Regions from separate parts of the Leclercia sp. G3L genome, predicted to be linked through region 1. Evidence: predicted binding sites of a transcription regulator. Region 1 holds the regulator's gene; each other region holds the start of a gene.
The links. Region 1 encodes CRP, which controls carbon source genes, mostly activating them, when cyclic AMP is high. Its sites were predicted from a motif close to ATGTGANNNNNNTCACAT; they were not measured.
Positions count from the first base shown of each region.

Region 1 (4,571 bases):
TCTCAGAGCGGGGATCAGCGGCAGGCGTTTCTGCTTGTCCGCCATCAGGTCGCGCGGGTAGAGCGGGCGCTGGGTGCGCAGCACGCGGGCAATACGGCTGAAGTGCCAGGCGCAGAACTGACCCACCGGGTTATCCGGGTGCTGGCGGGCAATTTTCTCCAGGGCGCCGAGCTGCTTGTCCATGGTGAAGCGGGTGGGGTAGCGATGATAGAGAATGTCGTCAGCCAGCACCCGCAGGCGTGCCGCAACGGTCTGCGCGTTCCAGCGGATCACCGCTTCAGCGTGACTGCGCTCCACCAGCTTCTGCACCTCCTTCGGGTGATGCAGGCTGACGGAGATGTGCTCCTGTAGATCCAGCCCCACCTGGAAGGTGCGCAGCAGGCGTTTGTATTCATGATTCCTGTTGGCCGCCAGCATATGCAGCTGTTGGTAACAGAGGCTGATCAGGTCCACTACCTTCTGCTGGCGGGCCAGCAGCGGGGGCAACGATTTTTCAGGGTCGGTGTGCTGCGTCAGCAGGGTGTATTTTGCTTCGCAATAATCCGCCAGCTGTTGATAGAGCATGCTCAGCGACTCACGCAGCGGCTGTTCACGCCACATCCAGAACCAGAACCAGTTAAACAGCCCGTACCAGAGGGTGCCCAGCGTATAGAGGAGTAGCGGTTCCCAGACCGGCATATTCCCCGCCAGGCTCAGGGTAAAGATGGCCGCAATCAGCGAGGCGGGCAGCAGTCGCGCATGCAGGGCGCTGATCTCAGCCGTGACCCCTAGCGTCATCGCCAGCACGGTCAGAATCAGAGGCAGCGGAATATCCCGCGCCAGCAGCAGCTGTACGGCCAGGCTACAGCCCGCGAACAGGCAGCCGCCAATAGTCAGACGTTTAAAGAAGCGCTTATGTGGCGTGCCCAGACCGGCAATGTTGCAGCAGGCAGGAACGAGAGAGAAGAGCAGGCCGTGTTGCAGATGACCGAAGATCAGACCCACAGCCACAGGGAGACACAACACCAGGGTTTGCCGCAGTGCGTAGTTAACTTCCGGGTGATAAATGAGCCTGCGCCACATGGGGATAGAGACAAAAACGGCGTGTCATCGTGCGATGCCACGCCGTTTTAGCGGAATTAACGTGTTCCGTAAACCACGATGGTTTTACCGTGGGCGGAAATCAGGTTTTGATCTTCCAGCATTTTCAGGATACGACCCACTGTCTCACGAGAACATCCGACGATCTGACCAATTTCCTGACGGGTAATTTTAATTTGCATACCGTCCGGGTGGGTCATAGCGTCTGGCTGTTTCGCCAGGTTCAGCAGGGTCTGGGCAATACGGCCCGTTACGTCGAGGAAGGCGAGGTTACCCACTTTCTCGGACGTGACCTGCAGACGGCGAGCCATCTGCGAAGAGAGGCGCATCAGGATATCCGGATTCACCTGGATCAGCTGGCGGAATTTCTTATAAGAGATCTCAGCCACTTCACAGGCCGTTTTTGCACGAACCCAGGCGCTACGCTCCTGACCTTCTTCAAACAGGCCCAGTTCGCCGATAAAGTCTCCCTGATTCAGGTAAGAGAGGATCATCTCTTTGCCTTCTTCATCTTTGATCAGCACTGCCACTGAGCCTTTGACGATGTAGTACAACGTTTCCGCTTTTTCACCCTGGTGAATCAGCGTGCTCTTCGATGGGTACTTATGAATATGGCAATGAGACAAGAACCATTCGAGAGTCGGGTCTGTTTGCGGTTTGCCAAGCACCATGCGCTGTTATCCTCTGTTATAAGCTGTCTCCAGAGTCTGGCTATGTACCTGTACTCTGGGGTTGCAATCGAATTCTTCCCCCTGCCTGGGGTCTGGCTGGCACAATAATTAGCAGCCTGTAATGTGTGATGTCCTCTGCATACATGTGTAACGTCAATGTATTACTGTAGCATCTCGACTGTTTTAGCATAGCTTTTGCCGCGTGTCTCCTGGTGTCTCGCTTCAGCTTGATGCAGGTCGACTTCCGTTGTCAGAATTGTTACTGGCGCGTAATCTGTCAGGAAAAATGCAATCCTGGAGTTAATAAAAATGCAAGCACGTGTGAAATGGGTTGAAGGGCTAACGTTCCTCGGTGAGTCGGCTTCCGGGCACCAGATTTTGATGGACGGTAACTCCGGCGATAAAGCGCCAAGTCCGATGGAAGTGGTCCTGATGGCGGCAGGAGGATGCAGCGCGATCGACGTGGTGTCGATCCTGCAAAAAGGGCGTCACGATGTGACCGACTGTGAAGTGAAACTGACCTCAGAGCGTCGTGAAGAGGCGCCGCGCCTGTTCACCCATATCAACCTTCACTTCGTGGTCACCGGCAAAGCGCTGAAAGACGCGGCGGTATCCCGCGCGGTCGATCTTTCTGCGGAGAAGTACTGCTCCGTGGCGCTGATGCTGGAGAAAGCGGTAAATATTACCCACTCGTATGAAGTGATCGAGGCGTAAGCCTTGCTAAAACGCCGGGCGGCACTTCGTTTGCCCGGCCTACAGAGCCCGTAGGCCCGGTAAGCGTAGCGCCACCGGGCAACAAGGCTTCAATCGATTTTCTTGCCTTCCATCAACCGCTGCACCAGCGGCATCATGATTAACTCCATCGCCAGCCCCATCTTCCCGCCCGGAACCACCAGCGTATTGATATGCGAAATAAACGAACCCTGTAGCATCGCCAGCAGCCAGGGGTAATCGATATTGTCCAGATTGCGGAAATGGATCACCACGAAGCTCTCGTCCAGGGACGGGATAGCCTTGGCGGCAAAGGGGTTCGAGGTGTCTACGGTCGGAACGCGCTGGAAGTTAATGTGGGTGCGGGAAAACTGTGGCGTCAGGAAGTTAATGTAATCTTCCATTGAGCGCACCACGGAGTCCATCACCGCCTCGCGGGAATGACCGCGCTCGCTGGTATCCCGCGTCAGCTTCTGGATCCACTCCAGGTTAACAATCGGCACCACGCCCACCAGCAGATCGACATGGCGCGCCACGTCGTGTTGCGGCGTGACCACCCCGCCATGCAGGCCTTCATAAAACAGCACGTCGGTGGGTTCCGGCAGCGGCTGCCAGGGTGTGAAAGTGCCCGGCACCTGGTTCCAGGGCACCGCTTCGTCATAGGTGTGCAGGTATTTGCGCGCCTGACCGGTGCCGCTTCGCCCGTATTCAGCGAAGGTTTGCTCCAGCAGGCCAAAGTCGTTGGCATCCGGGCCAAAGTAGCTGATGTGTTTGCCGAGATCGCGGGCCTTGCGGATCGCCATATCCATTTCAGGGCGGGTAAAGCGGTGAAAACTGTCGCCTTCCACTTCCGCGGCGCGCAGATGCAGCTGCGAGAAGATCTTACGAAAGGCGAGGCTGGTGGTAGTGGTACCCGCACCACTCGACCCTGTAACGGCAATAACCGGATGTCTGGCGGACATAGCAACTCCCTGAATGGAAAGATGTCGCGGTTAACCGCGAAATTGATTGCGAGGCATGATGTTGACGGTTTCGTGCAGCTCGGACCATACGACCAGCACCTCACCGCTTTGCAGCTGGCGCCTGACGTCGGCAACCTTCTGCTCAAGCGAAAGCTCCTGTTCACCATAATCGGTGCCTTCGCGTAACACAAAGCTTTCAATCAGATTATCCAGCGTTTCGGGAGCCAGATCTTGCCAGGGAATAATCATCTTATCGGTTCCAGGTATGTGGTCAGCCAGTCCGGGATACGCGTTTCCAGCCACATCGTCGGGCGACGCAGCGTGCCGCCGACAAAACCCACGTGTCCGCCGTGTTCGGTCAGCTGATACTGCACGTTAGCGGGCAAAAATTCCTGCGCGGGTATCGAGTGATGATCCATAAAGGGATCGTCTTTAGCATGAATAATCAGCACAGGTTTCGTGATGTTGCTGAGCAACGGCATGGCGCTGCACTGGCGATAGTAGTCAATAGCATCGGCAAAACCGTGAATTTTGGCGGTGATCAGATCGTCAAATTCGCGCAGGCGACGCACTTTCTTCAGCTGTCGCAGACTGACCGGCAGCGTATCCGGGTATGCCTTCAGTTTGCGTGCCGCATTGGCTTTGAGCAAGTTAAGCAGATAACGCTGATAAACGCGCGAAAAGCCCTTATCCATATGATAGCTGCAGTGTTCCAGCATGAACGGAGCAGAGACGATGGCGGCGGCGTCCAGAGGAATATTGTCGCCCTCTTTTGCCAGCAGGCAGGCGAGCATGTTTCCGCCCAGCGAATAGCCCACCGCCGCCGTGGGGGCCGGGCCGTGGGTCTCTGCCAGCCAGCGCAGGAACCAGGTGCCATCTTCTGTTTCGCCGGAATGATAGATGCGTTTCTGGCGATTGGGTTCGCCGCTGCATCCCCTGAAGTGCATCACTACCCCCAGCCAGCCGCGCGCTTTCGCTGCCTGAATCAGGCCGTGGGCATAGGGGCTGTGCAGGCTGCCCTCGAGGCCATGAAAGACCACCAGCCGGGGTTTGTGCCGGGCCTGAAGCGGATCTTCACTCCAGGCTAAATCAACGAAGTCATCATCCGGCAGGTCAAGGCGCTGCCAGACGGGGGTGAAAAGCACTT
Region 1 is NZ_CP088265.1:1,558,954-1,563,524, forward strand. It holds gene LRS40_RS08755 (YccS/YhfK family putative transporter) at 1-1,062, opposite strand, end outside; gene crp (cAMP-activated global transcriptional regulator CRP) at 1,119-1,751, opposite strand; gene LRS40_RS08765 (OsmC family protein) at 2,061-2,465, shown strand; gene LRS40_RS08770 (phosphoribulokinase) at 2,555-3,424, opposite strand; gene LRS40_RS08775 (YheU family protein) at 3,455-3,673, opposite strand; gene LRS40_RS08780 (hydrolase) at 3,670-4,571, opposite strand, start outside.

Region 2 (4,571 bases), 1.2 Mb from region 1:
GGTTTTTCCGGCGCCGGCACGACCAATTGGCCGTTACGACGATCCAGCACGAAGATATTGCCGGTTTTCGCCGGGGCGTAGATCACCGGTACGGTCTGGCCGTTAACGTTGATGTCCGCCAGCGTCGGCTGGGACGGCATATCCATATCCCACAGATCGTGATGAACGGTCTGGTAGCTCCACGCCAGTTTACCGGTGGTTGCGTTCAGCGCCAGGACAGAGCTGGCATAACGTTCCTGTTCCGGCGTACGGTTACCACCCCAGATATCTGGTGTGGTCACGCCCATCGGCAGGTAGACCAGGTCCAGCTTCGCGTCATAGGCCGCTGGTGCCCAGGAGTTCGGCGAGTTGAAGGTAAAGGTGTGTTCATCCGACGGGATGGCGTTTGGATCTTTCGCGCCCGGATCAAAGGCCCACAGCAGTTTACCGGTGTTGACGTCAAAACCGCGGATAACGCCGGAGGTTTCGCGCACGGAGAAGTTATCCGTTACCGAACCGGCAATCACGATGGTTCTGTCAGTGATGATTGGCGGCGAGGTTGGCTCATACAGACCCGGAGTCTGATCCGGCATGTTGGTCTGCAGATTCAGCACGCCTTTGTTGGCAAAGGTTTCGCACAGCTTGCCGGTTTCGGCGTTGATGGCAAACAGACGACCGTCGTTGACCGGCAGCATAATGCGGCGCGGACAGTCGGCGATCACTTCCGGACTGGCGTTATCAGCGCGTGCTTCGTGGTAAGAGACACCACGGCAGGTCACGTGCTGGAACGAGTTATTGGTCTTCAGCTGCGGATCGAAGTGCCACTTCTCTTTACCGGTGGCCGCATCCAGCGCGAACAGACGCTGGTGAGCCGTACAGAGGTAAAGCATGTTGCCCACTTTAATCGGCGTCACTTCGTTGGTCAGTTCGCCCGGATCGTTGGGTTGCTTCAGGTCGCCGGTACGGAATACCCAGGCCTCTTTCAGCTTATGCACGTTATCGGCATTGATCTGCTTCAGCGGGGAGTAGCGTTGGCCTTCCTGATTACGACCATAGGCAGGCCAGTCGGCATTTGCCACTTCGGAAATCGGTGCGGCAGGGGTGGCGTCGGCATTCAGCGTGCCTTTCACCTCCTGCGGATCGTTAAAGCCAGCCCAGGTCAGGATCCCGCCGCTGATCAGCAGCGCCACGACCAGCGCGGTAACGGCACCGCCGGAGCGCACGAACAGGCGACGCCAGACGAAGGGCAGGATCAGCCAGATACCGAAGAAGACCAGGATATCGCTGCGCGGGGTCAGAGCCCAGAAGTCAAAGCCGACCTCCCAGACGCCCCAGATCATCGTGGCAAGCAGTAAGGCGGCATAAAGCCACAGTGCTGATTGTTTACTGCGCCATAACATCAGGGCGACACCTAACATGACTACGCCAGCAATGGGGTAGTACCAGGAACCACCAATGGCTACCAGCCAGACTCCACCTATTAACAGGTAGAGCCCGCACAGGGCTGCGAACAGCGCTGTTAGCTTCACGAGTAACCGTGAATGTTGAACTTTTGTTTCCGCCATAAAAAGTACTCTTTAAGTTTGTTAATTTTTTGATAGCAATTAAGTATAGGACTTAACAAGTGTGATCGGAATCACAAATCTGGCTTTTATGAACAGATGCGCCAGGAGGATCTATTTGCTGGTATACTTCAGGGCTTATGTAGCGATGCCGGACGTGAAGCCATCGGCATTGAGAAATTCGTTATAAAAACATACGGTTAGTAAAATGAAACATACTGTTGAAGTGATGATCCCGGAAGCGGAGATCAAAGCGCGTATCGCCGAACTCGGTCGTCAGATCACCGAACACTATAAAGACAGCGGCAGCGAGATGGTGCTGGTGGGTCTGTTACGCGGTTCCTTCATGTTTATGGCCGATCTCTGCCGCGAAGTGCAGGTCTCCCATGAAGTCGATTTTATGACCGCCTCCAGCTATGGCAGCGGTATGTCGACCACTCGTGATGTGAAAATTCTCAAAGACCTGGATGAAGACATTCGCGGCAAAGATGTTCTGATTGTTGAAGACATCATCGACTCCGGTAACACCCTGTCGAAGGTGCGCGAAATTCTCAGCCTGCGTGGACCAAAATCGCTGGCGATCTGTACCCTGCTGGACAAACCGACCCGCCGTGAAGTTCAGGTTCCCGTGGAGTATGTCGGTTTCTCAATTCCGGACGAATTCGTGGTGGGCTACGGCATTGACTATGCTCAGCGCTATCGTCATCTCCCGTATGTCGGCAAAGTGGTGCTGCTGGACGAGTAAATTAAGGTGGGTATTGCCCGGTGGCGCTACGCTTACCGGGCCTATGGACCGCACTTTTGTAGGCCGGGTAAGGCGACGCCGCCACCCGGCTTTTTTACAGGCTTATTTGTGATTTTCGTGCTTCTGGGTCAGGTTTGAGACGCCCCGACGGTAGCGCTGCTCCAGGGTTTCCCGGTTGGTGGCGGTCACTTCCAGATCGCGCAGCAGGCCGTCGTGAATGCCATACGCCCAGCCGTGGATCGTCACTTTCTGCCCGCGTTTCCAGGCCGACTGCATAATGGTGGAGTGGCCGAGGTTGTACACCTGCTCCATCACGTTCAGTTCACAGAGGGTATCCAGGCGACGCTCCTGCGGCATTTGCCCCAGCAGTGAGCTATGTTTGAACCAGATATCACGAATGTGCAGCAGCCAGTTGTCGATCAGACCCAGTTCCGTGTTCTCGACCGCCGCCTGAACGCCGCCGCAGCCGTAGTGACCGCAAATAATGATGTGTTCCACTTCCAGCACGTCGACCGCATACTGCACTACGGACAGGCAGTTCAGGTCGGTGTGGATCACCAGGTTCGCGACGTTACGGTGAACAAAGAGTTCGCCCGGTTCGAGGCCAGTCAGACGTTCAGCGGGAACGCGGCTGTCGGAGCATCCAATCCAGAGAAAGCGTGGTTTCTGCGCCTGAGACAGTTTCTCAAAAAATCCGGAATCTTCCTCCAGCAGCATCTTTGACCATAGTGCGTTATTGCTGATGAGTGTATCTATGTCATTCATGGAGATAAACGGCCTGTAACCGGGTTAATGCGTTGCGCTAATATAGGGCAACTCGATTTTTTTTAAAACAACACTTCGCGTGTCAGCACTATAGGTAACTCTATTTCATGACCATTGCACTGGAGCTCGAGCAGCTTAAAAAAACCTATCCGGGTGGTGTCCAGGCACTGCGCGGCATAGATCTTAAAGTCGAAGCCGGTGATTTTTATGCGCTTCTGGGGCCCAACGGGGCAGGTAAGTCCACCACCATCGGGATTATTAGCTCGCTGGTGAATAAATCCTCCGGCCATGTAAAAGTCTTCGGCTACGACCTGGAAAAGGACGTGGTGAACGCCAAACGCCAGCTGGGGCTGGTGCCGCAGGAGTTTAACTTCAACCCGTTTGAGACCGTGCAGCAGATTGTGGTCAACCAGGCGGGCTATTACGGCGTGGAGCGTAAAGAGGCGGTTGAGCGCAGCGAAAAATATCTTAAGCAGCTCGATCTGTGGGAAAAACGCAACGAACGTGCGCGGATGTTGTCCGGCGGGATGAAGCGTCGCCTGATGATCGCTCGGGCGTTAATGCACGAACCAAAACTGCTGATTCTGGATGAACCGACCGCCGGGGTGGATATCGAACTTCGCCGCTCGATGTGGGGCTTTTTGAAGGATTTAAACGACAAAGGCACCACCATTATCCTGACCACTCACTATCTGGAAGAGGCGGAGATGCTGTGCCGTAATATCGGTATCATTCAGCACGGCGAGCTGGTGGAGAACACTTCGATGAAGAGCCTGCTCTCCAAGCTGAAATCCGAAACCTTCATCCTCGATCTGGCGGCGAAAAGCGCGCTGCCGAAGCTGGAAGGTTATCAGTACCGTCTGGTGGATACCTCAACGCTGGAAGTGGAAGTCCTGCGCGAGCAGGGGATCAACAGCGTCTTCAGCCAGCTGAGCCAGCAGGGGATTCAGGTATTAAGTATGCGTAATAAAGCAAACCGACTGGAAGAGCTGTTCGTCTCCCTGGTCCATGAGAAACAAGGAGATCGCGCATGATGCAGCTTTACTGGGTGGCGCTGAAAAGTATCTGGGCCAAAGAGATCAACCGCTTCATGCGCATCTGGATCCAGACCCTGGTGCCGCCGGTGATCACCATGACCCTCTACTTTATTATCTTCGGCAACCTGATTGGCTCGCGGATCGGTGAGATGCACGGCTTCACCTATATGCAGTTTATCGTGCCTGGCCTGATTATGATGGCGGTGATCACCAACGCCTATGCCAACGTGGCGTCGTCGTTCTTCAGCGCCAAGTTCCAGCGCAACATTGAAGAGCTGCTGGTGGCCCCGGTGCCCACCCACGTTATCATTGCCGGCTACGTCGGCGGTGGCGTGGCGCGCGGCCTGTGCGTCGGCGTGCTGGTAACGGCCATTTCTCTGTTCTTTGTGCCGTTCCAGGTGCACTCCTGGCTGTTTGTCGGCCTGACGCTGCTGCTGACGGCGGTCCTGTTCTCGCTGGCTGGTCTGCTGAATGCGGTATTCG
Region 2 is NZ_CP088265.1:334,419-338,989, reverse strand. It holds gene LRS40_RS03060 (glucose/quinate/shikimate family membrane-bound PQQ-dependent dehydrogenase) at 1-1,544, opposite strand, end outside; gene hpt (hypoxanthine phosphoribosyltransferase) at 1,750-2,286, shown strand; gene can (carbonate dehydratase) at 2,389-3,051, opposite strand; gene LRS40_RS03045 (ABC transporter ATP-binding protein) at 3,159-4,085, shown strand; gene LRS40_RS03040 (ABC transporter permease) at 4,082-4,571, shown strand, end outside.
Region 2: hpt (hypoxanthine phosphoribosyltransferase) is a predicted target of CRP. The motif match lies at 1,604-1,621, and genes of this name have one in related genera.

Region 3 (4,571 bases), 440 kb from region 1:
CACGGCAGCAGTTTCTTCGCGCAGTGGTCAGTGTGCAGGATAACCGGAACACCGTAGTGCTCAGCCATCTGGTGTACGTGATGTGCGCCAGAGATTGCGCCCAGGATTGCCGCGCCCTGAGGAACGTCAGTTTTCACGCCTTTACCTGCGATAAACGCAGCACCGCCGTTAGAGAACTGAACGATTACCGGAGCTTTAACTTTTGCTGCGGCTTCCAGTACGGCGTTAATAGAGTCGGTACCGACGCAGTTAACCGCTGGCAGAGCAAAGTTGTTTTCTTTTGCTACCTGGAACACCTTCTGAACGTCATCACCAGTGATCACGCCAGGTTTTACGAAATCAAAAATTTTAGACATGTTGCGAGTCCTGTATCTTCGGCCTTGGAAAGGGGCGAGCTCTTAAAAGCACGCTGAAAATTGGGCAGGTTTCCCTGCCCTAAAATGGCTTACTTCTTAGCGCGCTCTTCGAGCATGGCTACTGCTGGCAGAACTTTGCCTTCCACGAATTCGAGGAATGCGCCGCCGCCAGTGGAGATGTAGGAGATCTTGTCGGAAATACCGAACAGATCGATTGCTGCCAGAGTATCACCGCCGCCAGCAATGGAGAATGCGTCGCTGTCTGCAATCGCGTTAGCCACGATTTCAGTACCTTTACGGAAGTTCGGGAATTCGAACACGCCAACCGGGCCGTTCCACAGAATGGTTTTCGCATTCTTCAGGATCTCAGCCAGTTTTTCTGCAGAGGCATCGCCCAGGTCCAGAATCTGCTCTTCATTTTTGATGTCAGAGACAGACTTCAGCTCAGCGGTAGCGGTTTCAGAGAACTCGGTCGCTACGCGAACGTCAGTTGGAACCGGGATGTCACAGGTGGTCAGCAGGCGTTTTGCTTCGTCAACCAGGTCTGCTTCGTACAGGGATTTACCCACGTTGTGGCCCTGAGCGGCAACGAAGGTGTTGGCGATGCCGCCACCGACGATCAGCTGGTCAGCGATTTTGGACAGAGAGTCCAGTACGGTCAGTTTGGTAGAGACTTTAGAACCGCCAACGATAGCAACCATTGGACGAGCTGGTTCTTTCAGGGCTTTGCCCAGTGCTTCCAGTTCGTCTGCCAGCAGTGGACCTGCACAGGCGACGTCAGCGAATTTACCGATACCGTGAGTAGAAGCCTGCGCACGGTGAGCAGTACCGAAAGCATCCATTACGAACACGTCGCACAGGGCTGCGTATTTTTTGGACAGAGTTTCGTCGTCTTTCTTCTCGCCTTTGTTAAAGCGAACGTTTTCCAGAACAACCAGTTCACCTTCAGCAACTTCAACGCCGTCCAGGTAGTCTTTAACCAGACGTACCGGGCTGGACAGTTTGTCTTTCAGGTAATTAACAACCGGCAGCAGAGAGAATTCTTCGTTGTACTCGCCTTCGGTCGGACGACCCAGGTGGGAGGTGACCATCACTTTTGCACCCTGCTTCAGTGCCAGTTCGATGGTTGGCAGAGAGGCACGGATACGTGCGTCGCTGGTGACTTTCCCATCTTTAACCGGTACGTTCAGATCCGCACGGATGAAAACGCGTTTACCTGCCAGATCCAGATCGGTCATCTTAATTACAGACATGGTGAATCCTCTCGTTGATTCTTAAAGTTTTGCAGACGCAATACGCGCCTTACCTGAAACCTTGTGCGGCCATGGCTAACGTGGTGTCGAGCATCCTGTTAGCAAAGCCCCATTCGTTATCACACCAGACCAGCGTTTTGATCAGATGCGCCCCACTCACGCGCGTTTGGGTGCCATCAACAATGGCGCTATGCGGATCGTGGTTAAAATCTACTGAGACCAACAGTAATTCCGTATAGTCAACTATACCATGAAATGCTTGCTGTGCCGCTTTTTGCAGCAACATGTTGACCTCACAGGCTTTTACCGGTTTTTTCACGGTCACGCTGAGGTCGATCGCCGTCACGTTAATGGTTGGAACACGCACGGCGATAGCTTCAAAACGGTCTTCAAACTGGGGGAAAATTCGGGTAATACCGGCCGCCAGTTTGGTGTCCACCGGGATAATGGACTGACTCGCCGCGCGAGTGCGTCGCAGATCCGGGTGGTATGCGTCAATGACCTGCTGATCGTGCATGGCGGAATGAATCGTGGTCACGGTGCCCGATTCAATGCCATAGGCATCGTCCAGCAGTTTGATGACCGGAATAATACAGTTGGTGGTGCAGGAGGCATTGGAGACGATGCGGTGTTCCGCTTGCAGCTCATGATGGTTAACGCCGTAAACCACCGTGGCATCGAGATCGTTACTGCCGGGATGTGAGAAGAGCACTTTCTTCGCGCCAGCCGCCAGATGGGCTTCGCCATGTCCGCGATTGCCGTAGACGCCGGTACAGTCGAGCACCACATCCACGCCCAGCTCACGCCAGGGTAAGGCGTCGATCGTCTGCTCGTGCAGCACACGAATCACGTCATCACCAACGAACAGCTGCTCTCTCTCCTGACGAACGTCCCAGGCAAAGCGCCCATGGCTGGTGTCATACTTCAATAAATGCGCCATGCCTGCGGCATCCGCCAGTTCATTGATGGCCACCACGGTCATTTCCGCCCGACGCCCGGATTCATATAAAGCACGAACCACGTTGCGTCCGATGCGACCGAAACCATTAATCGCTACGCGTACGGTCATAAGTCTCCTGCAAAGCTTTCCCTGATTCGAGGTGGCTGACAGAGTAATCCAGCAACGCTCCGAGGGGAATCCTCGCCTGTCACAAACTCCAACTGATTGGTCATTTGTCGAACGTTTAATCGACTGAAACGCTTCAGCTAGAATAAGCGAAACATGGAATAAAGGAAATCTCTGTCCAGACCAATAAGCCAGCTATATGACGCACGTCACATTTAGCGTGCAATTATCGCCGGTTTTATTCCATATTCCAGAATCGTGAATAAGCGTAGCAAGATCTTTTCGTTGTCGCGGCGTAAATCCTGATTTATATCAGAAAGCACTTCCCCCGGCGCCGATACTATGTGCGGCACGTCCGAGTCTCGGAGTCCTGCAAATTATGACTATGCTTCACGCCTCTTCATCAGAAGCCCGCTTTTATGCCCTTCGTCTGCTTCCCGGCCAGGAGGTGTTTTCGCAGTTGCACGCCTTTGTGCAACAGCATCAACTACTCGCCGCCTGGATTGCCGGCTGTACCGGTAGCCTGACCGACGTCGCGCTGCGCTATGCCGGACAGGAGGCCACCACCCTGCTCACCGGTACCTGGGAAATTATCTCCCTCAATGGCACGCTCGAGCTGACCGGTGAACATCTGCACCTCAGCGTTTCAGATCCGCAAGGGAGAATGCTCGGAGGCCATATGATGCCGGGCTGTACCGTGCGCACCACCCTTGAGTTAGTGATCGGCGAGTTGAAAAAGCTGGCATTCAGCCGCCAGCCCTGCCCGCTTTCCGGCTATGACGAAATGCATATCTCCCCCCGTTAATTGACCACTCAGCAAGAGGTTTCTCTATGTCCCGTCGCCCGTTTTCCAGCCAGGCTCTGGTCCTGATTGTGATCGCTATTGCCATCAACATGATCGGCGGTCAGCTGATCAGCATGCTTAAGCTACCTATTTTTCTCGACTCCATCGGCACCTTGATCAGCGCCGTGCTGCTCGGCCCGGTTATCGGCATGTTGACCGGTCTGCTGACCAACCTGCTGTGGGGGCTGTTAACCGATCCTATTGCCGCCGCCTTTGCGCCTGTGGCTATGGTGATCGGCCTGGTTGCCGGCTGGCTGGCGCGGGCAGGCTGGTTTCGCACCCTGCCGAAAGTGGTCGTTAGCGGGATTGTTATTACCTTCGCCGTCACGCTGGTAGCGGTGCCGTTACGCACCGCTCTCTTTGGCGGCGTAACCGGTGGCGGTGCCGACCTGTTTGTCGCCTGGTTGCAGGCCGTCGGGCAAAACCTGGTGGAGTCTGTCGCCATCACCGTGCTGGGTGCCAATCTGGTTGATAAAGTGCTGACCGCAGTGCTGGTGTGGCTCCTGCTGCGCCAGCTGCCCCTACGCACCACGCGCCATTTCCCGACAATGGCAGCCGTGCGCTAGATGCATCCGTTTACCTCGTTAACCCTATGGGCGCTGGCGGCTTGCAGCACCTTGCTGCTGCCACCCCAGACCCTGCTGCCCGTGTACAGCGGGGCCACTTTTCTCTGCCTGCTGGGGCTTAAACTCACCCGACGGCGGGCAAAATATGTTGTCTTACTGATGATCCCTTTTGGAGTGGGTTTATGGCTGGTACATGGCGGCATGCTGGTGGAGTGGGTCAGCGGCGAGCCTCGCGATCCGCAGCGCTGGGCGCACGCCATCACGCTGTGGCTGCGCATTCTGGCCATTGTCTCGACGTCGCAGCTGTGGATGGCATACGTGCCGGTTCAACGATTTATCCGGGCGCTGTTTGCCTCCCGTCTGCCGCCTGGCGTGGCCTACCTGTTTGCCGGCCCGCTGCTGGTGGTTGAACAGCTTAAACGCCAGCTGACGATAATCCATGAGGCCCAGCGAGCGCGCGGCGTACCGCTGGACGAAGCCTGGTAT
Region 3 is NZ_CP088265.1:1,996,586-2,001,156, reverse strand. It holds gene fbaA (class II fructose-bisphosphate aldolase) at 1-356, opposite strand, end outside; gene pgk (phosphoglycerate kinase) at 446-1,609, opposite strand; gene epd (erythrose-4-phosphate dehydrogenase) at 1,659-2,678, opposite strand; gene LRS40_RS11050 (PPC domain-containing DNA-binding protein) at 3,055-3,480, shown strand; gene LRS40_RS11045 (ECF transporter S component) at 3,507-4,085, shown strand; gene LRS40_RS11040 (energy-coupling factor transporter transmembrane protein EcfT) at 4,086-4,571, shown strand, end outside.
Region 3: epd (erythrose-4-phosphate dehydrogenase) is a predicted target of CRP. The motif match lies at 2,873-2,890, and genes of this name have one in related genera.